3 regions of the Psychrobacter sp. ASPA161_9 genome follow, and region 2 is predicted to be linked to each of the others. Evidence: predicted binding sites of a transcription regulator. Region 2 holds the regulator's gene; each other region holds the start of a gene.
The links. Region 2 encodes PhoB, which activates phosphate uptake and scavenging genes when phosphate is short. Its sites were predicted from a motif close to TGTCATNAANCTGTCATAA; they were not measured.
Positions count from the first base shown of each region.

Region 1: pstS (phosphate ABC transporter substrate-binding protein PstS) is a predicted target of PhoB. The motif match lies at 5,035-5,053, and genes of this name have one in related genera.
Region 3: ACTQ9S_RS05870 (inorganic phosphate transporter) is a predicted target of PhoB. The motif match lies at 2,745-2,763, and genes of this name have one in related genera.

Region 1 covers NZ_JBEFNI010000015.1:3,692-14,452, forward strand. The annotation lists gene ACTQ9S_RS13460 (XdhC family protein) at 1-212, opposite strand, end outside; gene ACTQ9S_RS13465 (molybdopterin cofactor-binding domain-containing protein) at 339-2,834, opposite strand; gene ACTQ9S_RS13470 (FAD binding domain-containing protein) at 2,837-3,829, opposite strand; gene ACTQ9S_RS13475 (2Fe-2S iron-sulfur cluster-binding protein) at 3,826-4,482, opposite strand; gene pstS (phosphate ABC transporter substrate-binding protein PstS) at 5,125-6,288, shown strand; gene pstC (phosphate ABC transporter permease subunit PstC) at 6,498-7,451, shown strand; gene pstA (phosphate ABC transporter permease PstA) at 7,518-8,450, shown strand; gene pstB (phosphate ABC transporter ATP-binding protein PstB) at 8,701-9,459, shown strand; gene phoU (phosphate signaling complex protein PhoU) at 9,538-10,332, shown strand; gene ACTQ9S_RS13505 (MliC family protein) at 10,410-10,761, shown strand, end outside.
Region 2 covers NZ_JBEFNI010000012.1:35,192-45,952, reverse strand. The annotation lists gene ACTQ9S_RS12840 (polyprenyl synthetase family protein) at 1-671, opposite strand, end outside; gene fadB (fatty acid oxidation complex subunit alpha FadB) at 1,393-3,552, shown strand; gene fadA (acetyl-CoA C-acyltransferase FadA) at 3,780-4,952, shown strand; gene ACTQ9S_RS12825 (isochorismatase family protein) at 5,204-5,779, shown strand; gene ACTQ9S_RS12820 (DUF1287 domain-containing protein) at 5,880-6,482, shown strand; gene asd (archaetidylserine decarboxylase) at 6,598-7,437, opposite strand; gene dtd (D-aminoacyl-tRNA deacylase) at 7,559-8,014, shown strand; gene phoB (phosphate regulon transcriptional regulator PhoB) at 8,213-8,917, shown strand; gene phoR (phosphate regulon sensor histidine kinase PhoR) at 8,980-10,080, shown strand; gene ACTQ9S_RS12795 (M23 family metallopeptidase) at 10,149-10,739, opposite strand.
Region 3 covers NZ_JBEFNI010000003.1:311,260-322,020, forward strand. The annotation lists gene ACTQ9S_RS05865 (aminotransferase class I/II-fold pyridoxal phosphate-dependent enzyme) at 1-760, shown strand, start outside; gene ACTQ9S_RS05870 (inorganic phosphate transporter) at 940-2,547, opposite strand; gene ACTQ9S_RS05875 (ATPase) at 3,270-5,018, opposite strand; gene ACTQ9S_RS05880 (FFLEELY motif protein) at 5,336-6,049, shown strand; gene ubiE (bifunctional demethylmenaquinone methyltransferase/2-methoxy-6-polyprenyl-1,4-benzoquinol methylase UbiE) at 6,214-7,329, shown strand; gene ACTQ9S_RS05890 (ubiquinone biosynthesis accessory factor UbiJ) at 7,418-8,125, shown strand; gene ACTQ9S_RS05895 (ABC1 kinase family protein) at 8,211-9,872, shown strand; gene ACTQ9S_RS05900 (FAD-binding oxidoreductase) at 10,087-10,761, shown strand, end outside.

The sequences.
Region 1 (10,761 bases), on a different contig from region 2:
CGAGTAAGCCAAAAAGCACGTTTGATAATATGCGGCTCAAGGCAGCCACCACTTATCATTCCGACCGAGCGTCCATCTGCGCATATAAGCATCATAGCGCCAGCACGACGATATGCTGAACCTTCAGTACGAACCACCGTTGCCAGTACAGCATCAACGCTTTGTTGCTGAGCCTCGCGTGCCAGCTTAAGAATGTCAGCGATTTGATTCATAACGCCTCTTGTTTTGCTTATGTTATAACTTGCTTATGTTATAAACAGTTAGGTTGTAAAAACCCGCTAATTAAGCGGGTTTCTTTAATGCAAAAACTTCTATTAAAACGACACTCGTATTTAAAATTACTCTGGCATCTCAGCGAGCAGTTTATCAAGCGTAATCGGAAAGTCATAAACTCTGACGCCAACTGCATTATAAATAGCATTCGCAATGGCAGAAGCCGCACCGGAAATTGCTGTTTCACCAATCCCTTTAATATGCATAGGGTTGGTATAGGGATCGTCTTCTTCTACCAAAATAACATCGAGCTGCGGTACATCGGCATTGACAGGAACATGGTATTCAGCAAGGTCATGGTTGCATAGGCGACCGTCACGCTTGTCATGGATGACCTCTTCCATCAAGGCAGAACCAATACCGAATATCATACCGCCATAGCACTGCGAGGTAGCCGTTTTATGGTTTAAGATACGCCCTGCTGCGAATGCACCAGTCATACGTTTGACGCGAATCTCACCAGTGACTCTATGTACAGCAACTTCAGCGAAGTTGGCACCATACGAGGATTGGCGGTATTTCTTACCATTTTTACCGGGTTTGATTTGACCTTTGGCACTGACTTTTTGATCTTCGTATTTAGCGATGATATCTGCCAACGCATAAGATTGAGAATTGTCAAAATCATATTCTTCCGGCTTAGCTTTTGAAATTGGTAAGCCAGTTTTTTCAGCCACTTTATCTGCTAAGTCCGTTGCCTTCTCTGTTAGTCCAGAAAGCTTATCCGTCAAGCCCGGTACTTTTTTAGCCAAACCTGTAGCTTTTTCCTTACCCATTTCGAGCGCAGCTTCGAGAGCAACTTCTGTCACGCTAGGCTCATGCTCGCCTGTTTGCTTGATTTGGCCACTGTCTAACTGGATGGTATCAGGATAAAGACCTACCTTATCTGCAATCATCTCACGCAGTTGCTCACAGGCTAGATAGACGCTACTACCTGCACTAGCAGCACCCCAACTACCACCCGATCCTGATGCAGCCGGTAAATCACTATCGCCCAACTTCATTTCAATATGATCAATAGGCAGCCCCAATAGATCCGCAGCGACTTGGGAGAATACCGTATAAGAGCCGGTACCAATGTCAGTCATGTCAGTTTCAATAATGGCTTTCACACCAAGCTCTTTTGAGCTATCTACCTGCAAGGTGGCCCGAGCTTCAGAAGGCTGTAATTGGTTACCACGAGCAGATGCTGCCATACCTGTGCCTATCCACCAATCGCCCTCTAGCTGACTGGCAGGTTTGGCATTACGTTGCTCCCAACCAAACTGCTCAGCGCCTTGTTCCATGCAGGCAATGAGCTTACGCGATGAGAACGGAATGTCCTGACTGGGGTCATTTTTAGGTTCATTACGGCGGCGCAGCTCAATAGGATCAATATCCAACTGCGAGGCCAGCTCGTCCATGGCACATTCAACCGCAATCATACCAACAGCCTCGCCCGGCGCACGCATCGAGCCTGATAATACTTGGTTCATATCTACTTGTTGGTAGTTTACTCGGCGGTTCTCACCACGATATAAATACTGGGTAGACAATGCTGTTGGCTCAAAAAACCCTTCTTCAGGTAAATTACTAGTCACCGTATCGTGAATCATGGTATTGATAAGACCGTTTTCATCGCAGCCAATAGCGATACGCTGACGGGTGTTTGAGCGCCTTACCGTTGCTTCCATTACCTGTGGGCGAGTCATAGTAATCAGCACTGGACGACCAAGCTCTTTTGCTGCAATCGCTGCCGCAATTGACTCTGGAGCGATGCCCAGTTTGCTGCCAAAACCGCCACCGACATAATAAGCAATCAATTGCACTTGATCTTTCTTTAAATCCAAGGCATCCATGACTTGCTGTTTGCAAGACGCTATCATCTGGTTAGATGTGTACATAATGAGCTTGTCATCTTCCCAATATGCCAATGTCACATGTGGCTCCATAGCGGCACTGTTTTGGCTTGGGGTATGATACACGCGATCAACAGTTACCGCAGCATCAGCCAATCCTTGTTCTGGATCGCCTTGTTCAGAGTTTTTATCTGAACCTTCTTTTTCATTAACATCATGAGCATTGGGCAGCTCTTTGGTAAAGTCGACAGCAGCTTTGTCAGTTTCGTCTTTATAGGTCACTTTGATAGCATTTGCGCCTTCTGTTGCCGCCTCAAAGGTTTCGGCAATCACCACCGCTATCGGCTGACCATGGTAGAAAATCTCGCTCGCGCCTTGCTTGGGTGCTTTTTTTGCACCGCCTTGCTGTGAATTACGTAAAAAATGCTCAGGATCAGTCACCACTTTGATAATCCCGGGAATATCCTCTATAGAGCTACTGTCGATACTATCTACTGTGCCCTTAGCAATAGTTGCCCCAACCAAGACGCCATAGACTTGGTTTTCTAGATGAATCTCTGCTGAATAAGGCGCTTGACCACTGACCTTTAATGAGCCATCAACGCGATTAATGGGTTTACCAACCAGTTTGCTTGCCGTTTTGTCAAATAAGGTTTCGACAGGCTTATCCATGGTCATTTTTTTGGTCGATTCTGCTGGAAGTACTGAGTCCAATAATGACATGATTATGCTCCCTTGCCCGCTAATGCGCGCTGAATAACTTGTTTCAATAAGCGACGTATCAGTGGTATCTTGAAATCGTTTTGACCACTACCCTTGGCATCTTTTAATAATAAATCCGCCGCCTGCGTAATAACATCATCATTGCCATCAGTGTCAGTCAATAATGCTTCGACTGCCTCATTGCGCCATGGCTTAGTACCGATACCGCCGAATGCTAAGCGCACGGTTGCCAAATTACCGCTATCATCAACGTCTATTACTGCTGCACAAGATACTAAGGCAAACGCGTAAGAGGCACGGTCACGCACTTTGTCATAAGTGTGCATACCCTTGATAGGCGCTGGCAGAACCACATGAGTAATAAGCTCGCCTGACTCTAAAACGTTTTCGATATGCGGCGTATCTTTTGGCAAACAATAAAAATCTTTGACCTCAATCTTACGAGTTGAGCCGTCAGCTTTTACCGTTTCAATGGTGGCATCTAGCAAACGCATCGCCACAGCCATATCCGATGGATGCTGAGCAATACAAGCGTCGCTCGTACCTAAGATAGCTAGAGTGCGATTTTCACCCTCAATAGCGGGGCAACCTGAGCCCGGATTACGCTTGTTACAGGCGCTGTCCGTCTGATAAAAATAATAGCAACGAGTACGCTGTAAAAAGTTACCGCCAGTCGTGGCTTTATTGCGTAGCTGTCCAGTCGCCCCTGCCAATATGGCGCGAGACAATACCGGATAACTTGCAATGACATCAGGATGGGCAGCTAAATCACTATTGCTGACCAGCGTACCGATACGCAATCCGCCGTTATCAGTCGTTTCTATCTGTTGTAATTCTAAGCGCGTTACATCAACTAATTTAGTTGGCGTTTCAATCTCTAGCTTCATTAAATCTAAGAGGTTGGTACCGCCTGCGATAAATGAGGCTTCTTTAGGAGTAGCAAACATAACCGCTTGCTGCGGTTCAAGGGCACGAATATATTCAAAGCGTTTCATGAGCGGCCTCCTGATGTGCTATTGGCAGTCTTATTATTCGACGACTTGTTACCTAGCTGCGCCTCACTTGGCGGCGGCGACCAAATACCAGTTACTTCTGAGCCTTGTACTGAATTACTTACAGACGTTGTAGATTTGTCGGCTACTTGGCGCTCTAATACTTGAGAGATGGCTTTAATAATATTGGGATAAGCGGAACAGCGACAAATGTTGCCACTCATACGCTCAGCGATTTCTTGTACTAACAGCCCATCAGGATTTTGCAGGTCAATAGTAACGTGGCTTGGCCAGTTTTGTTTGACCTCTTCTATCAGTGCCGTCGCTGAACAAATCTGCCCAGGGGTACAGTAACCACACTGGAAAGCGTCATGATCTTTAAAAGCTTGCTGCAACTCAGATAACGACTCAGGCAATCCAATACCCTCAATCGTCGTAATCTCATCGCCATCGTGCATGACCGCTAGCGTCAAACATGAATTCACGCGCTCACCGTTAATGAGGATGGTACAGGCGCCACATTGACCGTGGTCACAGCCTTTTTTGGGTCCAGTGATTTGTAGATGTTGGCGGCAGACATCGAGCAATGTCGTGCGCGGATCGAGATTATCAAGCTGATAATCCTGCTTATTAATCGTTAACGTCAAAGTAGACATGCTGGCTTCTCGCTGGCGGATGATGATAGTTTCCAGATGAGATATTGCTATTCATCCATCTATTCAATATTAATTAACGTTCTGTTAATTATTAAAATCTTAAAAAGTATTGAGGTTATTTTTCCTTAATTGTTCTTAGCTTATAAATCCTTAGTAACTTTTTATTGGCAACTTCCTATTTCTTTACAGTCTCCTATCAACGGAGACAAATTCGCTTATTAATATCAAGAAAATTGACTCAAATAATCCGTTATTTGGTCAACTGTCAAGCTACTGTCAGATATTAAATACAGCCTAACATCATAATTAATATAGAAAAAAACAAGCTATACATTAATATGCTTCGCCCAGCTTACGATATTGTTTTTTTGTAGTAGATGGGCAAGAAGTGTTAACGCTCAAGCAAATCTGCCTCTTTCTCATCTGCGCTTACTGAACTAAAACTCCAACTTACAACTATTTTAATTCAACCTTTTATATAGTCATTTTATATAGTCATTAACTTATAACGACCAATCTAAAATTTCACTGCTAATAAGATAAATTTCTTATTGTCATCAAACTGTCATCAAAGCTTGGCAAACTACGACACATCTCACAGGAAGTACATTTTGCACTGTTGTCAAACTTTAGGAGTCTTACATGCGTTATTCGTTATTAGCAGTCGCCGTTAGTTGCACTTTAATACTCACAGCTTGTAATAAATCAACCGACACCGCAGAGTCAGCTACTGATAGCAGTAGCGCCGTAACCAGCACAGAAACAACTAACAAAACAACCTCCTCGTCAGCGACCGATTTTAAATCTGCTGAAAACATCGCCATGAACATCACTGGTGCAGGTGCTTCGTTCCCGCAACCTATTTATGCTAAATGGTCTTATGACTACAATGCCGCGACTGGTGGTCAAGTGAATTACCAATCAATCGGCTCCTCAGGCGGCATCAAACAAATTCAATCAAAAACGGTAGACTTTGGCGCTTCTGATGCACCGATGACACCTGAAGAGTTGGATGCAGCAGGACTTATTCAGTTTCCGACCGTTATCGGTGGCGTAGTACCGATTGTAAACATCGATGGCATAGAGCCAGGCCAGTTAAAATTGGACGGCACAACGTTAGCAGATATCTATCTGGGTAAGATCAGCAACTGGAATGACCCAGCAATTAAAGCCATGAATCCAGACTTAACGCTTCCTGATGCCGCCATTACTACCGTGTTCCGCTCGGACGGTTCAGGCACAACGTTTAACTTTACGGATTATCTGGCCAAAGTTTCAACTGACTGGAAAGATAGCGTCGGTGTTGATAAAACCGTCAAGTGGCCAACCTCTGCCACGGGCGCAGGTGGTAAAGGTAACGAGGGCGTATCAAGTTACGTCAATCGTATGAAAAACTCTATCGGCTACGTTGAGTACGCTTACGCCAAGCAAAATAATATGTCACATGCTGCATTGAAAAATGCGGCTGGCAACTTCGTGCAGCCATCTGCTGAGACCTTTGCAGCAGCAGGTGATATCGACTGGTCACAGCAAGCAGGCTTTTATAAAGTCATCACCAACTCTGAGACTGAGCAAGCATGGCCAATCGCAGCGGCGACCTTTATCTTAGTGCATAAGCAGCCAGAGAATCCGCAGCAAGTGGCTGGCGTGTTGAACTTCTTCGATTGGGCTTACACTCAAGGCGATGATAGTGCCATGGCGCTTGATTATGTTCCTTTCTCTGATACCGCCGTTGCGCTCTTTAAAGCGCAGTGGAATGAAGTCAAAGGCAGCGATGGTCAACCCGTCTACAAACCAGCTCAATAGTTTTTAAAAACCCGGTAATGATTCTCGAATTACCCTCTTAAACAATTATTCTCCGGTAGTTGTTTAAGAGGTTTTATCACAGTAAATTTATAAGTAGAGCCGACAATGCATATCGATAGCGCTACTTAATAAGATTTAGTTTGCTGTGATAAGACCTGATTAATTTTTTTGAATCTTTTGATTTAACCCTATTTAATGCTGAGACACTTATGAATGACCTAAGGTCCCAACTGGCTAAACAAAAACGTTACGACGCGCTATTCGTCAATGCAACTAAGGCTTTTGCCATCCTCGTTCTCTTATCATTGGGCGGCATTTTAGTCTCTTTAATCATTGGAGCTTGGCCAAGTATTCAAACATTTGGTCTCGGCTTTTATACCAGTAATAACTGGGATACGGTTGCCAATGAGTACGGTGCGTTAGCGCCTATATATGGCACGCTGGTCACTTCGTTTATCGCTATTTTAATTGCCGTGCCAGTCAGCTTTGGTATCGCGATATTTTTGACTGAGATGTGCCCAAACTTCTTAAAAAAGCCCCTCGGTATCGCTATTGAGCTACTGGCAGGTATCCCCTCTATCATTTACGGTATGTGGGGTTTGTTTGTATTTGCGCCTTTTTTTGGCGATCACATTCAGCCGTGGTTTATTGAACACGTCGGTCCACTGCCTATCATCGGTAAGCTATTTACGGGTGCGCCAATGGGACTCGGCATGTTTACCGCTTCACTCGTACTTGCCATCATGATTATTCCTTTTATCGCGGCCACCATGCGTGATGTCTTTTCCGTGGTACCGGATTTATTAAAAGAATCGGCTTATGGCATGGGTGCGACGACATGGGAAGTCATGTTTAAGATTATCTTGCCCTATACCAAAGCTGGTGTCGTTGGTGGTGTCATCTTAGGACTGGGTCGTGCCCTTGGCGAGACCATGGCCGTGACATTCCTCATCGGCAACGCCTTTAATATCAGTCCCAGTCTATTTACTTCTGGGGTTACCATTACCTCAGCCCTTGCCAATGAATTTGCAGAAGCCTCTAGTGAGCTACATCTGGCGTCGTTATTACATTTAGGCTTAATCCTATTTGTCATCACTTTCATTGTGCTGTCTTTGGCTAAACTCATGCTTATGCGCATGGATCAAAAAGCAGGCAATCGATAGCAGTTCGATTTCCTCGGTAAATTTCGATGGTTATTGGTATTGATAAAAATATGGGAAACAAGTTCTATGCCTTCTAACAACGCGACTAATGCAAACAGCGCAATCGACGCAATCAATAATGGCTTACCTATTAAAAACAGTTTTGAAGGTCGTTATAACAAGCGCCTTTATAACAAACGGCGCTGGGCCAACAAGCTTGGTTTAGGCTTCGCGATGTCAGCGATGTTTTTTGGCTTATTTTGGTTGTTTTGGATTTTATTTACGCTCTTCGTTGAAGGTTTCCAAGGCATGGTGCAAATGCCTATTTTTACCGCCGACACCCCACCTCCTATGAGTGCAGGCGGTTTACGCAACGCCATTGTCGGTTCAGTCATGTTGGCGTTTTCAGGATTGTTTATCGGCGCGCCTATTGGTTTGATGACAGGGATTTATTTGTCTGAGTTTTCTCAGGGCAGCATGCTTGGCAAAGTGACGCGCTTCTTAAACGATATTTTGCTCTCCGCACCATCGATTGTCATTGGTCTCTTTATTTACGCCTTGATGGTAAAAGGCCAAAGCTTTTCTGGTTGGGCCGGTGCACTGGCATTGGCACTAATTGTCATTCCTGTAGTCGTGCGTACGACTGAAAACATGCTTAATTTAGTGCCCAATAATATTCGTGAAGCTGCTTATGCACTGGGTACACCGAAGTGGAAGATGGTAACGCAAGTCACTATTAAAGCGGCTCGAGCGGGACTTACCACAGGCGTATTGTTGGCCTTTGCCAGAATCACCGGTGAGACTGCGCCGTTACTATTTACGGCATTGAATAATCAATACTTTAGTACCGATATGAGCCAGCCAATTGCTAACTTGCCTAATACCATCTATCAGTTTGCTATGAGCCCTTATGACAATTGGCATGCACTCGCATGGGCAGCGGCACTGCTTATTACTGCTTCGGTATTGGTATTAAATGTCTTAGCAAGATTCATTGGCAGTCGAGGTCAAACCAAATAGCAGTCAGAGTAAATAAAGCCTGCCGCCAAATCACCTTACATATAGCATTTACTTAAATTTATATTCATTAAGCTAGGTTGGATAAATTATGAATAACGTCATAAGCAAAATCCGTACAACAACTAATACTAACAACTTTAATACGCCAAAAGGCAATCTATTAAATAGACCGATGTCGACAGCAGCGCAAATGCAGCAACCAGATGCGTCAAACTTAAATAAGCAAACACTGCATGATATTCCTAAAAACATGCCTGCAGCTAAAATGCAGATTCGAGATTTGAGTTTTTATTATGGTGATTTTCAGGCACTAAAAAACATCAATATCGACATTCCTGATAAAAAAGTGACTGCCTTTATCGGCCCCTCAGGTTGCGGAAAATCGACCCTGTTACGTACTTTCAATCGTATGTATGACTTATACCCAGGCATGCGTGCAGAAGGCAATATCAATCTTGATGGCAAAAACATCTTAGGTAAAGACGTCGATGTCAACTTGCTACGCGCGCAGGTCGGTATGGTCTTTCAGAAGCCAACCCCGTTCCCAATGTCCATCTATGACAATGTCGCCTTTGGTGTGCGTCTCTATGAAAAGCTAAGCAAAGCTGAGCTGGATAATCGTGTGGAATGGGCGCTAAAAAAATCGGCATTATGGCCAGAAGTAAAAGACAAGCTAAAAGCGTCAGGCTTATCTTTATCAGGCGGACAGCAGCAACGATTGTGTATCGCCCGTAGTGTCGCTACCAAGCCTGAAGTACTGTTGCTCGATGAACCAACCTCTGCATTGGATCCTATCTCAACGGGTGCAATCGAAGATTTGATAGAAGATTTAAAAAATGACTACACCATTGCCATCGTCACCCATAACATGCAGCAGGCGGCGCGAGTGTCAGACTATACGGTCTATATGTATTTGGGCGACATGATTGAGATGGGCGAGACGGATCAAGTATTTACCACGCCTACGCAAAAAGCGACGGAAGATTATATTACGGGTCGTTATGGTTAACGTTGAGATTTGCATTAAAATTCAGCAAATTAAAAATATATCACGCCATTAAAATACGGATTTCAGGGAATACCTCTCATGCAAAGTGACAAGCATATCTCTAAAAGTTTTGATCAAGATCTGGATGAAGCCATTCGCTTATTTTTATACATGGGTGATAGCGCTGCCAACCAAGTCGCCAAAGCCATCCACGCCCTCATTGATAAAGATGAAACGCTGGCACAAGAAGTCATCGATATGGACTTTGATATCAATCGGATGGAAGTTGAGCTTGATGAGCATATTTTATTATTGGTCGCCAAACGCCAGCCAGCTGCCAGTGATTTACGCTTGGTCATGTCCATTAGTAAAGGCGTGGTTGACTTAGAGCGTATCGGCGATGAAGCAGTCAAAATTGCCCAAATGGCAAACAAAATTGCAGCACAAGGCAAGTCATCATATGGTTACGCTGAAGTCCAGCATCTCAGCAATCAAGTTCGTCTCATGCTACATAATGCGCTAGAAGCCTTTAGCCAGTCCAATGCGGAGCAAGCGTTTGAAGTCATGCGTAATGATGGTTTGGTCAATGATGAATACCAATCGGCGATTCGCGCTTTGATGACTTATATCATGGAGGACTCGCGGCACGTCTCAAAGGTCATTAATATCATGTGGGTATTGCGCGCGCTTGAGCGTATTGGTGATCATGCACAGAACGTCGCCGAACTAGTTATTAACTATATTAGTGGGCAAGATGTACGCCATTCAGACTATGCGCTGGTCGAAAAAGCCGTGCAAGAAGCCAATGATAGAATAGCGGCACGTCAAGTCAGTACAACATCAGCCACCATGTCGATAACTGACTGTGAATCGTCAAATAATGGCGAAGGCTGACAAAATAGACACAGCTTGTTGTAAGATATGCCTCGCATTGTTACCCTGATGAATTATTAGTACCGTTGAGGAATATTATGAAAAAACTACTGGCTGTAACTCCTATTATTTTGTTATTAGCAGCATGCGCGACTAACGCACCAATGAATAATAGTAATAACACGCAAGCACAGAAAGCTCAAACTTTTACCTGTGACGATAACGCTAAAGTGGCTGCCGCTTATTCAGCGAACGGTAAAGTTGCTAACTTAAGCTTGACCCTGCCTAAGCTTGGCTTACGCAATAAAAGAGTTTATCTTAAACAAGCAGTATCAGGTTCTGGTGCTCGTTATATTAAGGAATCAAGCTCTAAAGCTAGCTACGAATGGCAGACTAAAGCTAATGATGGCGTCCTGAGTATTCGCTCAGTAAACGATCGCAAATACAGTG
Region 2 (10,761 bases):
TTAGCGCTGGCTTCAGCATTAAGATCAAGCATTTGACCAGATACCATGCGCCTAGCGCGCGGAGCAAATACTGCTAATAGCTGGCTGGCGATGTTTGAATCAAAAGGTGCAAAGGTTGGAAGTTCGGCAGTTAACACTTCAAAAGCGAGTGTTTGCAGCACGTCACCAGCCAGTAAAGCAGTGGCTTCGTCAAACACAATATGACAAGTCGGCTGACCACGGCGCAGTTCATCATCGTCCATGCATGGCAGATCGTCATGTACCAGTGAGTAAGTATGCAGCAGCTCTACAGCCAATGCAGCACGGCGGCACATATCATAATCTGAGTCGTTTTCTAACAACGACTCGAAATCAGTACTTATCAAGTGGTCTGTCAGATTTGTAGGGTCAGATGAGGGGTTGTCTACATCGACACTTATATCAATGACACTTATATCAATATCTGTACTAATACTCGCATCGATGCTAACAAAGCTACTGGCTACCAATAAAGGCCGCACCAATTTGCCTTGCCCCGTCATTACATAGCGACAAGCATCATTGAGTGGATTTGGTAAGCTTGCATAGGCAAACAGTACTTCGATATCTTGCGCTAATTGCGCGCGCAACGTGCTATGGAATTGCTCAAAATTGGTAAAAGGCACAAAACGAGGCGCAGAAGAAACAGACATAACTCAACCAACCACCATGTGAATAGAAATAGAAAAGATGTGAATAAAAACGAATAACAAGCTAGTGTAGCATGATAGCTGATACGGCTTGTACGTACACGCTAAGCGCTGTTTTATTTTGGTTACGTATTGGTGATTTAACTTGTAGGTTGAATGTGTTTTTATAAAGTGTTGACTGTAATGTTGATTAATGATGTTAACTGTAAGAATAACCTATAAGCTGACTGATATATAAAACAGGCTTGTCATAAGGAAAATGTCAGCTATTGATTTACTAGGTAGCGGTTCACCAGCTAATAATTTAATAGTGACTTGTGAGTCTGGCATTAGCTTGTGACAGTCGGGGGCATAATCCCCTACACTAAATGACGTCAAAATGGTCTAATGGTACAAAAGCCCCGTAGTTAAGTTACTATTAGGGAATGAACCTGCTACGGATTAAACCTGCGTCTAAATTTACGTTTGATTGAATATATTTATCATTAGACTTATATCGAAGCAAAAAATTAGGATAATAACGATGCGCCATGTCAGTGAGCGCGGGATAATAAAGACATCATCACTGCTCAATTTAGCAAGTTATTCGTTTACAAGCTTGCAAGTTGACAGTATTTTTACTCGTTTTATTAACAGCAACGAGCTATTCATTTTAATTCTAAAACGTAGCTTTTATGATTTGATTTTTATCAAATAGTTTTTATTACATAGCAAGGAGTTTGAAATGGTATATCAAGGAAATCGCATCACGGTGACAATGCTAGAGGATGGCATCGCCAATATGCAGTACAACGCCGAAAATGAGAGCGTGAATAAGTTTGATGCTGAGACCAATAAGCAGTTTACTGAAGCGGTCAGTGCACTTGAAAAGTCTGATGACGTCAAAGGTTTAATCGTCACTTCAAGCAAAGGCGTCTTTATCGCTGGTGCTGACATCACTGAATTCGTCGGCTCATTTAAGAAGCCAGAAAGTGAGATTAAAGAGTGGGTCGTTGGTATTAATGATACTTTTAATCGCTTTGAAGACTTACCGTTCCCGAAAGTAGCTGCTATCAATGGCGCGGCGCTTGGCGGTGGTTGTGAGATGACCTTAGTTTGCGAATATCGCGTCATGAGTGACAAAGCGATTATCGGTTTACCAGAAACTCAACTGGGTATCTTCCCAGGTTTTGGTGGTACGGTTCGTAGTACACGTGTGATTGGTATCGATAATGCTCTTGAATTGATTGCAACTGGTGCACCTAAAAAAGCGCTTGATGCACTAAAATTAGGCCTAGTTGATGCGACAGTACCTGCTGATGACTTGCAAGATGCGGCGATTGACCTAGTCAAAAAATGTATCTCAGGTGAGCTTGATTGGAAAGCGAAGCGTGAAGAGAAACTGGTGCCTGTTAAATTAAATCAGCTTGAGCAAGCGATGGCGTTTAACAGTGCAAAAGGTATGATCTTTGCCAAAGCCAATCCTAAGCAATATCCTGCGCCTGCGCTTGCTATTGAAGCGATTGAAAAGCATGTAAATCTGCCACGTGATAAAGCAATTGAAGTGGAAGCGACTTACTTTGCTAAAGCGGCGAAAACGCCACAAGCAGAAAGCTTAGTTGGTCTATTCTTAAATGATCAATTGGTTAAAAAATTAGCGAAGCAGCACAGCAAGCAAGCACATGACATCAATGAAGCGGCTGTATTGGGCGCTGGTATCATGGGCGGCGGTATCGCTTATCAGGCAGCGAGCAAGGGCTTGCCAATTATTATGAAAGATATCAAGTCTGAGCAATTAGATCTTGGTATGGGCGAAGCCAGCAAGCTACTAGGCAAGATGGTTGATCGCGGTAAAATGACCCCAACCAAAATGGGTGAAACCTTGAGCCGTATCCGTCCAACGCTTAACTATGGTGACTTTGCTGAAACTGACATCGTTATCGAAGCGGTAGTAGAAAATCCAAACGTTAAGCGTGCGGTACTAAAAGAAGTAGAAGGCCTAGTAAAAGACGATTGTATCCTAGCGTCAAACACCTCGACTATTTCTATTACTTTCCTAGCGGAAGCACTTGAGCGTCCAGAAAACTTCGTCGGTATGCACTTCTTTAACCCTGTGAGTCGTATGCCATTGGTCGAGGTCATTCGTGGTGAAAAGTCTTCAGAAGAAGCTATTTCTACTACTGTTGCTTTAGCCTCTAAGATGGGTAAAGTGCCAGTTGTGGTGAATGATTGCCCAGGTTTCTTAGTGAACCGTGTATTGTTCCCATACTTCGGCGCATTTGACTTATTACTTAAGCAAGGCGCTGACTTCGTTCATGTCGATAAAGTTATGGAAAAATTTGGCTGGCCGATGGGTCCTGCTTACCTAATCGACGTCGTCGGTTTAGATACTGGTGTCCATGGTGCAGAAGTCATGGCAGATGGGTATCCTGACCGCATGAAGCCTGATTATAAAGGTGCGATTCAGCATTTATATGAGAACGAGCGTTTAGGTCAGAAAAACGGCGTTGGTTTCTATAAGTATGAAACAGACAAGCGTGGTAAGCCAAAGAAAGTGGCTGACGAAGCGACTTATGAGCTATTAAAAGCGACGACTGATAGCGACAAGCAAACGTTTGAGGATCAAGCGATAATCGACCGCACCATGCTGGCTTTCTGTAATGAGACCGTACGCTGCCTAGAAGACAACATCGTTAGCACGCCATCTGAAGCGGATATGGCGATGATTATGGGCGTTGGTTTCCCGCCATTCCGCGGTGGTCCTTGCCGTTATATCGACCAAATGGGTCTAGATAACTACTTGGCACTGTGTGAAAAGTACGCATACCTTGGCAAAGCCTATGAAGCCCCGCAAAAGATTCGCGACATGGCAGAAGCAGGCGAAACTTTTTACGCAACAGCGTAATAGGCAGTCATTACTAGGATGAAGTGCAGTACGTTTGCTGGCGAAGCGGATAGCAATGGCTATATCGATAGCTTTGACCGCAAACGTACCGTTTTAGTCGGTTCAATGAAAGTTTAATACAGTCAGATTGCATACCAAGATACACATCGTACTGGTAGCGAGATTGACGAGTATAGAGCCAGATTGGATCGACAACACTGACAATAAAAATTGAAAAGGAAGACAGTATGACAACTTTAAGTCCAAAAGACGTGGTCATCGTAGATGGCGTACGCTCAGCGATGGGTAAAACTAAAAACGGTATGTTCCGTCACGTCCGCGCTGATAGCATATCTGCTGAGCTAGTACGTGCATTGGTTGAGCGTAACGACTTTGACCCACGTGACGTTGAAGACATCATTTGGGGCTGTGTCAACCAAACCCTAGAGCAAGGTTTGAATATCGGTCGTAACATCGGTCTGCTGGCTGGTATTCCAAAAACAGCGGGCGGCCAAACAGTCAACCGTCTATGTGGTTCTTCTATGCAGGCGCTACACACTGCTGCAGCTCAAATCATGACCAACCAAGGTGAGGTTTTCATCATCGGTGGTGTTGAGCACATGGGCCACGTAGGTATGATGCATGGTGTTGATCTAAACCCTGAAGCGTCAAAGCATTATGCAAAAGCCTCAAACATGATGGGCTTGACTGCGGAAATGCTTGGTCGTATGAACAACATCACCCGCGAAGAGCAAGATGCTTTTGGTCTTGAATCTCATCGCCGTGCATGGGCTGCGACCACTGAAGGTCGTTTTGACAATGAAATCATCGGTATCGAAGGTCATGATGCGACTGGTCGTCTGCAACTATGTACCGTTGATGAAGTAATTCGCCCAGATGCAACGATGGAGCAAATGCAAAAGCTACGTCCAGCTTTTGATCCTAAAGGCGGTACAGTGACTGCTGCTACCTCATCTGCATTATCTGATGGTGCGTCAGCAATGTTAGTGATGAGCGCACAAAAAGCCAAAGATCTAGGTCTTAAACCTCGTGCTCGTATTCGTAGCATGGCAGTCGCTGGTTGTGATGCGGCTATCATGGGTTACGGTCCTGTACCTGCCACGAACAAAGCACTTAAGCGTGCTGGCATGAGCATCGATGATATGCAAACCATCGAGCTAAACGAAGCATTCGCAGCGCAAGGCTTGTCAGTCCTTAAAGCCTTGAACTTGACGGACAAGCAAGACATCGTCAATATCAACGGTGGCGCAATTGCGCTAGGCCATCCACTAGGCTGTTCGGGTGCTCGTATCACGGTTACCTTGTTAAATGCCATGGAGCAGTCTGATACAGAAATTGGTCTAGCGACGATGTGTATCGGTCTTGGTCAAGGCATCGCTACGATTATTGAGCGTGTTTAATTTTCTAAACTTGTAGTAGCTTTGCAAGATTTCAGCATTTTAGAAGAAGTCTCCAGTCAGATGATTGGAGGCTTTTTTATTGGTAAATAATAATGAAGCCTCTATGACACAACGTTCGTAAGTTGTTAATAAAGAGGATGGTCATTGACGCATTGAACGAAATATGACTAAATAAGAGTATATCTAATAATTATAAACTAACAATTTAGTCTGCAGCGACCTGCTGCAAGCGTACAAGGAGTGTACCTAACATGGCCACTATGATTACCGATCGTACCTACCGCATTGCCCGCGAAAACACGCAAGCAATGCTTATTGATGTACAAGAGCGTCTAACGCCACATATCTACGATCACGAGAACATCGTCAAAAAAATATCAACATTAATTAAAGGTCTACAGGCTCTTGGTATTCCTATTATGCTCAATGAGCAATATAAAAAAGGGCTCGGTGATACGTTGCCTGAGATTTTTGAGCTTTTAGAAGGTGATAACGCTAAAAGTTTTGAAAAAGTTACGTTTAGTGCTTGCGACAACGATGATTCATGGCATTATTTAGCACAACAAAATCGTAGTATCGTTCTACTATTTGGCGTTGAGACGCATGTGTGTGTCATGCAGACGGCGTTAGATTTACTAGATAATGGCATGCAACCAGTAATCGTTGGCGATGCTGTAGGGTCACGCTTCCCGTACGACAAAAAACAAGCCATACGGCGTATTCGCCGCGCAGGTGGGGTCATTACTACTGTTGAAACTGTCTTGTTTGAGCTATGTCGCACTAGTAAAGATCCGGCCTTTAAGACCATTAGTAATCTGATTAAGTAGCTAATTATTATTAAAGATAACTATTATTAAATGAGCTATATAATGAATTGCCTAATCAGATGTTATTCAACATAAAATAGATAAATATAAGGCACAACGAATGAATAGGGTGACGCAGTACGGTTTAAAACCTCTCTTAGCAGTTGCATTCTCATTGATGATGATACAGCCGGTGATGGCTGCCAGCCCTATTAGTAGTGGAAATAAGCTGGCGCTGGATGCAAAAAAACAGATCGGAGTGACAGTTAGCTATGATCCTGCCTATCGTCAAATGGACTTTCCACGCGGCGATGTGCCAATGGATACGGGCATAAGTACCGATGTAATTGTGCGCGCTTATCGTTTACAAAATATAGATTTACAGCAGCTAGTTAATCACGACATGAAGTCAAGTTGGTCGGAATATCCAAAGACTTGGGGCCTAAAATCACCAGATAAGAATATTGATCATCGCCGTGTGACCAACCTCGAAGTGTTTTTTGATAATCATGGTAAATCACTATCTATCACTGATAAAGACAGTTTTTTGGCAGGAGACATTGTGACATGGCGACTACCAGACGGCAATTTGCCGCATATTGGTATCGTCTCAGATAAGAAGGCCGCCGATGGTACGCCGCTAATTATTCATAACATCGGAAGCGGTACTCAAGAAGAGAATATCCTTTTTGCTTATCCTATTACTAAGCACTTTCGTTATTAACGTAGACGATAACTTTAGTATGACGTTCTCGGAAAGCACAGTAAATCTATAAGAAAAATAAAACCCAGTCAATAGCAATAAATACTTGCTACTGACTGGGTTTTTTAGTGGTATTTTATTTGTCAGTATTGGCCATACCTAACAGCTGACCCATTTGTACCAAACTATTAGCCATCATGTTATCTTGCCAGTCAGCTTTTGCAGCTTTGGGCAATATGACAATAGCGGTTGAACCTAAATAAAAGCGGCCAAGTTCATCACCTTTTTCAAGTTTCATGTCATGATCAGCTTCTTGAATATCATCGGTTCGCGTAATTTTGCCTGTCGCTACGGTCTCGATACCGGCGACAATCATGGCTCCGACCATTACAACTGCTGCTTTACCGTATGCCGTATCGAACATACAAACCAAGCGCTCATTACGCGCAAACAAGTCAGGAATATTGGCGGCAGTGGTAGTATTGACTGAAAACAGTGTGCCAGGCACATAGCGAGTTTTAGTCAAAGTTCCCGCAAATGGCATGTGTACGCGGTGATAGTTGCTAGGAGCTAGATAGACAGTAGCAAAGCTACCATCAGCGAAATAGCTGCCATCTTCACTATCGGCAAGTAGCTGTCCGATGTCGTAGTATCGACCCTTAGCCTGTAGCATTTTGTGGTCTTCTATCTGACCGAGCTGGGAAATTATGCCATCAGCAGGACTTACGATGCCATGCGCGGTAGTATCGATAGCACGGGCATCGTCTTTGAGCTCACGGGTAAAAAAGTCATTAAAGCTTTCGTAAGCGTTGAGGCTCTGGCGTTCATATTCATCCAGCTTTACGTTATAAGCTTTGGCAAAGCTACGAATAAAGGCGCGTTTAACTATTGGATGACGACTGGCGGCTAAACGTCCGGCCACTTTGCTGATCTTTTGCTGCGGTACAAACTGCTGGATAGTGGTAAATAAAGTCATAACGGGTTACCAGAATAATAATTAAGATGAGAAGATAGAGCTGGAAAATAATAAGAAGTGTTTGTATTTTATCATGGTCAGCACTCAATCGTATGACCATAATTGTTTAAGGAGGTAATCTATGAAAGCACTTATTCAGCGGGTAAATCGTGCTAGTGTTACAGTTGATGAATGTTGTATAGGCTCAATTGAGCACGGAATAGTGGCATATATTGGCTTAGGGCATGACGATAACTTGCAGAATGCAAAGCGGATGATCGATAAAATCCTAACTTATCGTATTTTTGATAATCATGATGATCCAGCTAAGTATGGCAAGCTAGATTTAAACGTGCAGCAGGTAGGCGGCGAGTTGTTGTTGGTACCGCAGTTTACTTTGATGGCGAAGACAGTCAAAGGCCGTCGCCCTGATTTTGGCGGCGCGATGGCACCTGATGCAGCACAAGTACTGTTTGAGCAATTAGTCGCTTATGCTAAGACCCAATATCCTGATATTGCAACTGGTGAGTTTGCTGCTGATATGCAGGTCGAAAGTATCAATGATGGGCCGCTAAACTTTTTATTAGAAATAGTATAAGGTATTAAAGCGTGTACTCATTTTTATTACCATTTTTAAAATGAGGACACGCCCTAGAAGTTTAAAACGCGAATGTCATCAAACTGTCATAATTAATCCGTTTAATAAGCAGACATTAGTGAATGTTTATCGCCTTTTTTGCACCCTAAATTTCCGTACCATATAGCTTTTACCAATGCTTAATAATAAGGTTGTCGTATGTATAATGAGCAGATTTTGATTGTCGAAGATGAACCAGCGATTCGTGAGATGGTTGTGATGACATTGGAGATGGCCGGATTTGATAGTTTGCAGGCAGCTGATGTCTCAGAAGCGCATCAACAAGTGGTGGATCATCGTCCTGCGCTGATCTTATTAGACTGGATGTTACCCGGAGATAAAAGCGGCATTGATTTTTGTCGCATGCTCAAAAGTGATGAATTGCTCGCTGAGATACCGGTCATTATGTTGACGGCCAAAAGTGAAGAGGATAGTAAGGTTCATGGCCTTGATGCTGGTGCTGATGACTATATGACCAAGCCCTTTTCAACACGTGAATTAATCTCAAGAATTAAAGCGGTATTGCGTCGTAGTAGTGCGCTGAGTGCTGATAAGCCTATCGAAATAGGTAAACTGAGCCTAGACCCCAAAGGCCAACGCGTTATGGCTAACGATAAGGTCGTTGATATTGGTCCAACAGAATATAGGCTGTTGGCGTTTTTTATGAGCCATCCAGAGCGTGCTTATACGCGGACACAATTGCTAGATCAGGTTTGGGGCGGTAATGTCTATATTGAAGATCGGACCATTGATGTACACATCAGGCGTTTACGTAAATTATTGAAGCCCCACGACTGCGATACTTTAATTCAAACCGTTCGTGGTACGGGTTATCGGTTCTCTAGTCTCATTGAAAAAGTATAACCATTTTAAAAAACGGCACGTGAATCATAACGCAGTAGATAGTGGTAAGGATAATGAATTATATGATAACGCCTACGGAAAACGAGCAACAAAGTAAGCAAGAAAAGGGAAAGCAAGAGCAAGTTGCTCAGCAAGAAGTAATGGGTCAACTTAAGAAAATCAGAAGCTCACTACGGGCACTACAAGATGCAGTAATTTTGCTGAATGATGATGATAGTCTGGAGTGGTGGAATCAGGCCGCAGAGGATTTGCTATTACTGCAAGCAGCCGATCAGGGCAAGAGCATTTTTGACTTCATTACCGTACCTGAATTTCGTCAGTACTATCAGACGATGACCACACCTAACGATGGGGTTCATATGGCGTCATGGCGAGACCCTAAGCGTTATTTGAAATGTGAGCTCACGCCTTTTGGTGACGAGAAGTTATTGATTATTTATGATGTGACTCGCTTGCATCATTTAGAGGAGATGCGCCGCGATTTTGTGGCAAATGTCTCGCATGAGCTCAGAACACCACTAACAGTGCTCATGGGCTATCTCGAAAACTTTTCAGATCAGCCCGACATGCCATCGCAGTGGCGGCGCGGTTTTGAGCTGATGACCCAGCAGACTGCACGGATGAATAGAATTGTTAATGACTTATTGCTGCTCTCTCGAATCGAAATCGAAGAAACCCATGAGCTGAATTATATCGATATGACCAAGCTACTGACTCATATCTATGATGACGCGCAGGCCTATAACCAAGAATATAATCATAGCATTCACCTGCAGATAGACACCTATGATGGATTGTATGGGTCAGAGATGTACTTAAATAGTGCCTTATCTAACTTGGTGATTAACGCCATTAAGTACACGCCAAAAGGTGGCAATATAGCCATTAGCTGGACTAGAACCTCAGACGGCTGCCGCTTCGCCGTCGAAGATAATGGCATTGGTATAGCGCCGCAGCATATTACGCGCTTGACGGAGCGCTTCTATCGCATTGATAGTGGTCGCAGTCGTGCCACAGGCGGGACCGGGTTGGGACTAGCGATTGTGAAACACGTCTTGTATCAATATGATGCCAACTTGCAAATTGAGTCGATGGAAGGCAAAGGCTCGACTTTTAGTGCAGTATTCCCAGCTGCCCATGTTCGGTCAGCGCCTACGGACTGATACTACAGTCGATCTCTACCATGTGTAAGCAGCCGTTAGTATTGGCCAGTTTTACACACCTATGCGCGCTAATCTTTTTGCAAAAATGGGTAGGGGTTAACTGCGCTACCATTGATATAAATACCGTAATGCACATGTGGCGGTGTGCCTTTTGCATTGCCACTGTCGCCGACATAGCCAATGATATCGCCAGCATCAACCCAGTCATTAGGTGAGATGTCGGCATAATCTTCTAAATGCGCATAATAATGTCCTGCGCCGCCAGGACCTACGATGACGACTACTTTCCCACCTAAATTATTTTCACCAACTTTTCTGACAATACCTTGCGTCGTTGCCTGTATTGGCGTGCCTCGCGGTGCAAAAATATCAATACCTTCATGCGTACGGCCTTGGCTACGTGCAGCGCCCCATGTATCAGTTAGATGCTGTTCTGGTAGCGGACTGGGTAGGCTGTTTTCTGTGGGCAGTTCTTGTTGTAATAAGCTAAGTTGTTGCCATTTCGCTACTACAAACGACTGTGTTTGTTGGCTGATGCTCGGTAGTAGTTTGTCGAATACAAATAATAAGGTCAATAGTACAGCAGCCTTAATGAGCACACTTAGCACACGGCTTAAATATGCAGACTTTGGGTGCTGATGCTTGTTATCTAATGGCATTAATTTCTCTTAAATCTTTGTT
Region 3 (10,761 bases), on a different contig from region 2:
TATTGAAGATATCAAATCAAAGATTACTAGCAAGACCAAAGGCATTGTCGTCATCAATCCTAATAACCCTACGGGTGCGCTTTATTCAGATGAAGTCCTCAAACAAATCATTGAAGTTGCCATTGAGCATGACTTGGTCATTATGGCAGATGAGATTTATGATCGCGTGCTTTATGACGACATGGTGCATACGCCAATGAGCACCTTGTCTGATGAGGTTCTTATTTTATCGTATAACGGACTATCTAAATCGCATCGGATTGCAGGCTTTCGCGCTGGCTGGATGATGGTTTCTGGTAAAAAACAACATGCCAGCGATTTTATTGAAGGCTTGGACATGCTTGCGTCCATGCGCCTATGCTCAAACGTCACAGGACAGTATGCAATTCAGACCGCGATGGGTGGCTATCAAAGTATGAAAGAATTAACTTCAGAAAAAGGACGTTTACATAAGCAACGCGAAATGGCTGTTTCACGTCTTAATGCTATCAAAGGCATTTCTTGCACCATGCCTCAAGGCGCATTTTACTGCTTTCCAAAGATGGATCCTGCCGTTTATCCTATAGAGGATGACATGCAGTTTATGATGGAGCTGCTACTAGAGGAAAAAGTATTAATGGTGCAAGGTACTGGCTTTAACTGGGATGCACCTGATCATTTCCGCGTGGTGTTCTTGCCCAACCTGCATGATTTAGAAGACGCTATGGAGCGCTTAGATCGCTTCTTTGCCAAAAAACGCCAGCAATTCGGTACTGCTTAAATCTAGGGTATGTGATCATCTAGATCGTGAGGCTTAAAATGGCTAATTGATGTCACGCTCTAAATACTCAGCTTTAACTTGAATACAAAAAAACGCTTATCTGCAAAATACGGATAAGCGTTTTTTATTGTGTTTACCTAACTCATAAAGTCTGATTTACCAACTTTACAACCTTAGCATTAAAAGATGTTGACCAATACGATATAACTGATTGCAGACATTGAAGCCGCTGCAGGAAGAGTAACGATCCAAGCCAGACCAATCGGCTTCATGAGTTTCCAGTTGGTATCTCTATTAACAATACCAATACCCAGTACCGCACCTACTAAGGTATGGGTGCTCGATACTGGCAGACCCATCGTCGATGCACCCATAACTACAGCAGCGGCAGCCAATTCAGCTGAGAAACCAGAAGCAGGATGCATTTTTGCCAAATTTGTACCCACTGTTTGGATAACTTCTTTACCAATGAACCAAAGACCAACAATAAGTGCCACACCAAAGGTCAGCATCACAGCAGGTGGTACCGCAGCTTCTGTGGAAATGCTATTAGTACGAATCACATCCATGATCGCTGCAAATGGACCGACAGCGTTAGCGATATCATTTGAACCATGACTAAATGCAAAGGCTGATGCGGTAAAGACCTGCATCCAGCTAAACATAATAAACGTCGCTTTGGTCAAGTCTTCTTTATGTTTACCACGGATACTCTTGGTATAGATAAAGGTCGCGAGCCACACCAACGCCGCTATCATCCCCATGATTAAAAAACCCTGCAGGGTCGTCAAGCCGTTATTGACGTTTTTCAAGCCTTTAAAGACGACTAGAGAAGTCATTACTGCGCCACCTGCAGCGGCAATAATAGGTACCCATTGTTTGAGTGCTTTTAGCGTGTCAAGGTTACTGCGCTCGTTTTCAATTTCATAAAGCCGTTTATAATAATCGGTTTCTAATTCTTCAACGATACAATCATCATCTTTGTAGATTTCTTGGTCACGTAACATCGCTGAAGTATAAGCGAGTTGCTCTGATTCTGTTAGAGCGTCTAAAAACTTTTTATGATTTTGCTTTAAGGTTTTTTTGTTGCCTTTGAGTGTCGCAATGTGCGCCTCTGTTTTATCATTATATTCAATGATGTTTTTCTTAATCCGTCCATATAGGAGGTAGGACAGAACACCACCTAGTAGCGGCGACAATACCCAAGAGATAGCAATAGTTCCAACGGTTCCCCAATCTACCGTTGATAGCGCCATCTCAGTACCGCCCAGAGTGATGCCAAGGACAATGGAACTACCAACAACCCCACCGATAATGGAGTGCGTCGTTGAAACTGGTAAGCCTTTACGCGTAGCAAACAACAGCCAAAATGCAGCAGCAATCAAAGCTGAAAGCATGACATAGATGAACTGATTGGGCGTGACACTCAGACCATCTAAATCGACAATTCCGCTTCGAATAGTATCGGTCACTTCACCACCAGCAAGTACTGCCCCCGACACTTCAAATATCGCTGCCACACATAACGCTTGCGGGATAGTCAAGGTGCCAGAACCTACTGAGGTACCAAAAGAGTTGGCGACATCATTACCACCGATATTGAATGCCATGAAGACACCAAAAGCCGTCGCAACAATGAATAGCGTTGTCTGTTGACGCAGGGTGTAATCGAATCCCCACCATAAAAAATAGCTGGTCATCGCAATCAGTAAAATAGCAAAAAATAGATTGATTCTCATATTGCCAACTGGTTTGGTCGGCTCTGTAGAACTGCTGCTAATACCCATAAATTAATACGCCTTGCGTAAGCTGATTGAAAATACTTGCGATTGATAACATTGCAACGCATAACACTATCTATGTCAGAGGAGGATTAAAGTCATAACATCATATGCGCGACATGGTTCTTTTGAATACTGTTTTGAAGCACTGCTTTAAGTACTTTTTTAGAAATTTATTGGCTTGTAGATTTTTATCGATTTTTTGTCATTATATTGACTTTTTCACGTTATAAACGTGCGATAGAAATTAGAGCGTCTAACATACTACTAAGCCGCAAGGTATAACGCTAAATCATTTGATTAAAGCATCTTGCGGCTTAAATATTCACTCATGATAGCTATGTTCATGATACTGTCAATTTTAACAACTTAATTATTGCTATTAAATAAGGCTAATAACCCATTTGTAATATAACTTTGCGCTGAAATTAGCAGATTGCTTATTCAGCCATTGCGAGCACGTGCCTATTATATTAAATAATTGAACATAATGCATACTGATACTATAAGATTTGTAACCGAAGATATTTGCATCAGCTGTCTTTATAATGCCTTATTTTTGCTTAGGCTAAATAAGAGTATATAGAGTCTTCAGTTATTGTTGGCCCTATTATCAATATTCACAGTGAATTGTCAAAGAAAACATATGAAGTATTAATATCAAAATGTTTTAAACTCAATCACTTTTCAATTGATTTGCAATAATACTATCGTACTTAATGTAATATCTATGAGCGGGATTTTAGTTGTGAAATAGCATGGTCTAGTACCTCTAAACGCGCACGACGCTTTTCATTAGTTGCAATCACGCACCATGGTGTATCGATTGTATTAGTACGTGCCAGCATATCAGCCGCTGCCTGCACATAGTCTGACCATTTATCACGGTTGCGCCAATCATCATCAGTTAGTTTAAATTGCTTATGCGGGGTCTCGCGGCGATCTTCAAAACGTTTTAACTGCTCTTCTTTATCTATAGCAAGCCAGTACTTTATAACAATCGTTCCTGCTACTGTTAGGTCTGCTTCAAAACGATTAATTTCATTATAGGCTCGCTGCCAAACTGCCTCGTCTGTTAACGCCTCGACACGCTCCACCAATACTCGTCCATACCAAGTACGATCAAAGATAGCGATACGGCTTATACGATCAGTCTGCTCATTTGGCAGACTCGTCCAAAATCGCCACAAATATGGGTGCTGCAACTCATATAACATCGGTGCGCCAATATTATAAACTTGGTACTCACGTGGATCGAGTGGTGCAACCAGCCTTTTGATAGCGCCGCCCTTGCCAGCAGCATCCATTCCTTCAAAGGCAAATACCACATGACGACCCTCGCGTGCACGTAGTAACTCTGCAAGCTTGGCCTGCTTCTTCAAAAGTTGCTTATTATAGTCTGACTTATCCACATCTGGATCATCAATATCTATAAGCTTCTCAGGTATCTTGACAGGTACAAAGTTCCTAGATTCAGGGTTTTTAGATGCAAAGTTCTGATTGCTGTTATCGCTATTTTCGCTGTTGTTATTAATGTTATTAGTGTTGTTTTCGTTAGCATTAGTGGGTTTATCAGCCATTCCATCGGTAATTTCGTCAGTCTTGTCATCATCTGCAGGCACGCTACTCGCAAGCGCCATCTGCATAGCTTGCAATACTTCATGACAAAATTCAGTAGCGGCCTGCGACTTATCACTACCATCAATAATTACCCAGTCATCTTGTTGCCTTAATAACGCAGCTGCAACATGATTAAACTGCGCTAATATCTCGGTATCACTCCAATCAATTTGATATAAAAACTGTGGGTCGGCCTCTTTATCCTTTAGACGTGCCTGCAAGGTATCCACATCAACATGAAACCAGCATTTAAGTATCTTGGTTTGGTTCGCCGCTAGATCACGCTCAAATATCTGCAACTTAATCAGCTGCTGCTGCAAATAATCTTGCCATTTAGCAATAGGTAGCATTTGATGTTTATCTGAATCATTGTAGTTAATAGCTTTATGCTTAGAGCACTTATCTTTGGAATGTTTACTTTTATTACGCGTTGATTTTTTAATATCCTCATCCTGAATGGCTACGGTTGCCATATGCATCACGTTATATAGCAGGTCAGCATACCAGTTGCCAAAATAAACCATGACATCACCATGACGCGGCATGGCCTTTGTATGAGCTTGCCAAATAGGTTGGTATTTGAGAGGCGGGTGACCAATCGTTGCTTCAACTTTTAATAATCGCGGATCGACCCATTGTCGCAATTGCTTGACGGCAGTGCCCTTGCCTGCCTGCTCCATCCCATTGACGAGCACCAGCAATCCAGTTGGTTTATTGACGGTTGGCGGCGTTTGTTGTCGGGTCGCTCGCAAGGCGTATTGTGCAGTCACCAATGCCAACCTAAGCCCATCCTTATCCATCAAAAACTGACTCAATGGATTGAGAGTCAAACGCTGATCTATCACTTGCTTGCTCATTTGATTGTTTACTGCTTTTAGCTTCTGATCTTTAGATTGCTCTTTATGCTGAACAGGGTCTTGTTTATTATTAGACATATTTTAATTCCATTTTATTTTTATAAGCGCTTTTATTAATTATTACTGTTTAATAATAATAGCATCCGTTTGAGCAGGAAATAACAGTGCTATGTAACAGTTTGACATTTGTATTCTGCGTTAATTTCTTTTAAGGTAATATATTACGTTAGCGATGCTATTTACGACTATTTATAACTTTAAAATAAAAGCCATTTCCATTTAAAAAATACACATTTACCTATACAGGACGGATTGCTATGTCTGCTTTATCTGAATTACAACAGCATTTAACGCGTTATTGGGCATTACCTTATCACGATGATGAAGCATTACATGCTAAGCTTAATGACGTACAAGCATGGCAACGTGCGCGTATTCAACGCACCCATTCAGAGCTATTTGAGCAGCCAAACAACAAGCCAATGGCAAGCTATTTTCTCACTAAATTATATGGAGGTGAGGAGTTTAAGCTATTGGCCAAACAACTAGAGCGTATTCTTCCAAAAGCGAAAAAGCTTGAGCGACTTGCCAAAGAGTCCGTCTTAGAGACTGGTACTATGGCGGTACAGGCAGCTATTTTAGCGATTGAACTGGATATGCACTTGGCGCAATGGTTGATAGAGCAAGATCTACCAGTCAATGAAGAGAATATGCTTAAAGCTTACCGCGCTGTTAATGAAGCAGATGAACGCCGTGTTCAGATTAACAATCTTAAAGAAGTCTGTTACCGTACCGACAAATATCTCAACTCATTTATGTTACGTAAGGCTTTTTCTTTTGCTAAAGGCACGGCATATAGTCGTGGCTATCAGCCGTTATACGACTTTATCGATGCAGGTTTTACAGCGATGAAACCTCTCAAAAGTGTGGCTAGTTTTATTGAACCATTCTGCGAGCGCGAACTGAAAATTATCGATCAAGTTCACAATACTGATAGTGACGGCAACGTTGACGTATTTGCTGTATCATAGGCTAAAATAGGCACTGAATTGGGCATTTTGCGCGCACAATATTGGTCAATAACTATTGATCATTTAAGTGCTAGCAAAATGCTTTTACATTTGGAAAGATAATAATTATTATTAAATAATTGTCACTACCAAATAGACATAAAAATAAGCCACAGGATAATTCTATGACCGACACCTTAAAAAAGACCAATCACAAGTTCACTACAAACGGCCATATCCAAGATAAATTAGTCAAAGATAGTATTGCTCATACTAAAAACATTAGCTCGAAGGCTCAAGCTCGCCAGAACCCTACTCACAATACATCGATTAATAATTCAGTATCAAATAGTACAGTCACAGCAAATACCAATAATAGCGACTTCACGCAAGTACAAGATTTACCGACAGGAACGCCGCAAGGTCAGCAAACTACTATGCCAAACAATAATGAAATGAGTAAAACTTCAGCGCAGTCCTCAAATACACAAGCGGCAAAGCAAGCTGCCTTTAACCAACGTGATGATATTAATAACCCACATACGCCTGATACCGATGGTGCAGAAGAGACTCACTTCGGTTATAAAACTGTTAATAAAGCTGAAAAACAAGCGCGCGTGGCTGACGTGTTCACTTCGGTTGCCAAAAAATACGACATCATGAACGATTTGATGTCTTTTGGTATTCATCGTCTTTGGAAGCGCTTTGCCATTAGCTTGTCTGGCGTACGTGCTGGTCAGCATGTACTCGATATTGCTGGTGGTACTGGTGATTTGGCCAAAGTCTTTAGCCGCGAAGTCGGTCGTAATGGTCATGTGGTCTTATCAGATATCAACGCAGCCATGCTTGAAGTTGGTCGTGAGCGCTTGATTAACGCTGGTTGCAACAACGTTGACTTCGTCCTTGCCAATGCCGAAACGCTTGCTCCATTCGAAGATGAGAGCTTTGATTTATTGACGATCAGCTTCGGTCTACGCAATGTCACCGATAAAGATTCGGCATTACGTTCAATGTACCGTGTACTAAAGCCAGGCGGTCGTTTATTAATTTTAGAGTTCTCAAAGCCTATCTTTGAGCCGTTATCTAAAGCTTATGATTTGTACTCTTTTACTGCCTTACCTCTTATGGGCAAGCTTGTGGCTAACGATGCTGAAAGCTATCAGTACTTAGCAGAGTCAATTCGTATGCATCCTGACCAGCAAACTTTGAAGCAAATGATGGAACAAGCTGGCTTTGAAAATTGTGATTACCATAATTTAACGGCCGGTATTGTTGCTGTGCATAGAGGTTTTAAGGCATAGCAAATGCTGTTCAATAGAACTCAACACTAAAACCAGTGCTGACAATGCTGCAACATGACTATAATCATTTTAAATATGTGAGAGTATTATGCTAACGGTATTACTTTTGGCAAGTGCCGAAAAGCTCATTAATATGGCTATTGCTAGCGATGAGATTACTCAAGCTGGTCTTGTACCGCTTGCTGGTAAAGTGCTGCGGTTAAATATGGTGATGCCTAAGATACAATTAGATATTCTATTCAACCATGAGCATCTGCGTTTTGAGCCTATTACTGCTAATAGTGTGTTTGAACCACGTGGACAAAGCGTTGGCAGAAATTCTGACGAGCGTCAGCAAGCAGATATACATATGGGGCGTATTGGTCATAGTAGCCCAGACTGCACTATCAACGTTGAAAATCCTGCACAGCTACTCAACTTGATGCGCGGCGCTGAAGGCAATCTGCCCATTGATGGCGACTACCAGGTTTTGATGCAGCTCAAACAACTGGTTGCTGGATTTGATCCTGATATCGCCGGTCAGCTCGAGCCTTTCATTGGCAAACCAATGGCCAGCCAGTTACAGCTACTTATATCTCATCTTAAAGGCAGCTTTCGCCATACTGCCAAGCGTGCCTTTGATGATGTGAGTGATTGGGCAAATGATGTGGCGGGCAATAGCGCCCCTGACCCTGCCGAAAAAGCAGAAGCGGATAGTCTCAAACAGCAAATCCTTAAGCTGCGGGCTGATGTCGAGCGCGAAGAGGCACGGCTAGCAGCGATTAAAGCTGAGCAAGCACGCTTAACCAATAGATGAGCATGATTTATCTTGCCTCATTTACCCATCTGTATCCTTATCTGGCCTTATTATTTAGAGTAACTATTTAGAGTAATTATCACCCATGCTATTATCTCATCGCGCCCGTTTACTTGAGCTTTGGCGTATCGCTGCAAGCTACCGCATAGATACTCATTTTACCGTTGAAGAGTCTCCGCAATTACAGCCTCTTGTGCGCTTAATTCGTATGCATCCAGCTGCTTGGGGCAAAAATCACCAGCCAAATGCGGTGAAATATGCGCTAGAGGATATGGGTACGCTATTTTTAAAACTCGGTCAGCTCCTCTCTACTCGTCGCGATTTAGTGCCACCTGAAATTATCGAACAACTTGTTCAATTGCAAGATAAAGTAAAACCCTTTGACGCTGATACTGCCATCGCTCAAATTCAAGATACAAAACATGGTCTTGGTCAGTCTATTGAGGCTCTATTTGCGCGCTTTGATGTCAAGCCCTTAGCTGCTGCCTCCATTGCTCAAGTGCATACCGCTGCACTGACAGATGGCCGTGAAGTCGTGGTAAAAGTCGTCCGCCCTGATATCCGCACTACCATCATTTCAGATTTTGAGCTGCTGCGTGAACTTGCTAATTGGGCATCGGCGCGAATTGAAGCGGCACGTGCGATACATATCATCGATATCGTTGAAGACTATCGGCAAGTCATGCTCAACGAGCTGGATTTAACTTTAGAGGCAGATAACACTACCCAAATGCGTAACAATTTTTTGGGTTCTGCATTAATGTATGTACCTGAGGTTTATGACGCGGCCAAAAACGTCATGGTCATGGAGCGCATTCAAGGCGTACCGATCTCACAAATTCATATATTTGATCAGCTAGGCTATGATCGAGCAGCATTAGCAGAAAAAGGCCTCACGATATTTTTCACCCAAGTCTTTCGTGATAACTTCTTTCATGCCGATATGCATCCGGGTAATGTATTCGTAGAGACCCCGCCTGTTAAGACGCTAGGCAGTCATACGCAAGCGGTCAATCTCGGCCATGAGCCCCGCTATATTGGTCTTGATTGCGCCATTATGGGCACTTTATCAAAAGATGATCAACTTATTGTAGCGCGCATGCTGTTAGCAGTAATGAACAACAACTTCACTGCTATGGTTGATATCGTCAGCCGTGCTGGATGGATCCCACCGAATACTGATAAACATGCCTTGATGCGTGACATGAAGCGCACCGTTGGCCCAATGCTGCAGAAATCTATCAATGAGATCGATTTTGCTGGCGTCTTGATGCAAATTTTAGATATTGCCCGTCGCCATCATATGAGCATCCCGCCTCAGCTTATGCTACTTTTGAAAACATTGGTACATGTTGAAGGCCTTGGTCGTGATTTATATCCAGATTTGGATATTTGGTCACTGGCTAAGCCTATCCTGAGCAGCTGGATTAAAGAACAGCTTGACCCTATGCGCAATTTCCAACAGCTCCGCGCCCAGCTACCAGAGATTTTATTATCCAGTACTGATATTCCAAAACTACTAGATCAAGGTCTGCAAAGTCTAGCTTCACAAGGCTCACGTCAAGACAGTCAGTTACGTGAGATTCAGCAGATACGCGCAGATATGCTCAATGATCGCCGCCGTGACTGGTTAGCATTAGCAGGATTTGGGCTATTTATCGCCATTGCAACGCAAGTAGTCGGCTGGTTGTCACCTGTCTTTTATATTTTGGCAATGCTAGCAGTTGTTTGGCGCATCCTAGCTTAAAGCTATGCATCTTAGCTTAGAGCTATTAAAAAAATATTCTCGTATACAACCATAGCTCATTAGACGTATGCTTATAGCATGAGTATGCGGTTACTCAGCTATTGAGCATTCGTCTCAGCTTATTTGCTTAGCTGGCTTGCTTGCTTAGCTGATTTTAATATCTCTTATTCAAAACCTTATTTAATTCAATCTGCTCTATTGATAGGGATTATCTATGCCCCACTCTCAAGTTAATACCACACCGACTAAACCGGATCACAGCGCGGCTATTGCTGAGCTACAAGCTCAGTTTGGTGAGCAGCTCAGTGTCAATCTGACTGTACGTGAACAACATGGACATACGATGACATGGCTTGCTAACCAGCCACCAGATGCTGTGTTAACTGCTCATGATAAACATGACGTTGCTAAAGCGGTAGCGATTTGCAATCAACATAAAATGCCAGTGATTGCTTTTGGTATTGGCTCTTCACTTGAGGGACAATTAAACGCCCCTTATGGTGGACTCTCTATCGATATGCATGCGCTGGATGCTATTTTGCAAGTCAATAATGAAGATTTGACCGTTACCGTACAGCCTGGGGTCACGCGTGAGCAGCTGAATCATTATTTACGTGATACAGGCTTATTCTTCCCTATAGACCCAGGTGCCAATGCTAGTATTGGTGGTATGGTTGCGACCCGCGCCTCAGGCACTAACGCAGTACGCTATGGCACGATGAAAGATGTAGTGCTCGCGCTTGAAGTCGTTACGGCGAGTGGAGAGATTGTTCGAACAGGCACGCGTGCTAAAAAGTCTGCCGCAGGTTATGACTTGACACGCTTGATGATAGGCTCTGAAGGTACGCTTGGTATCGTCACTGAAGTCACGCTCAAACTGTTTGGGCTT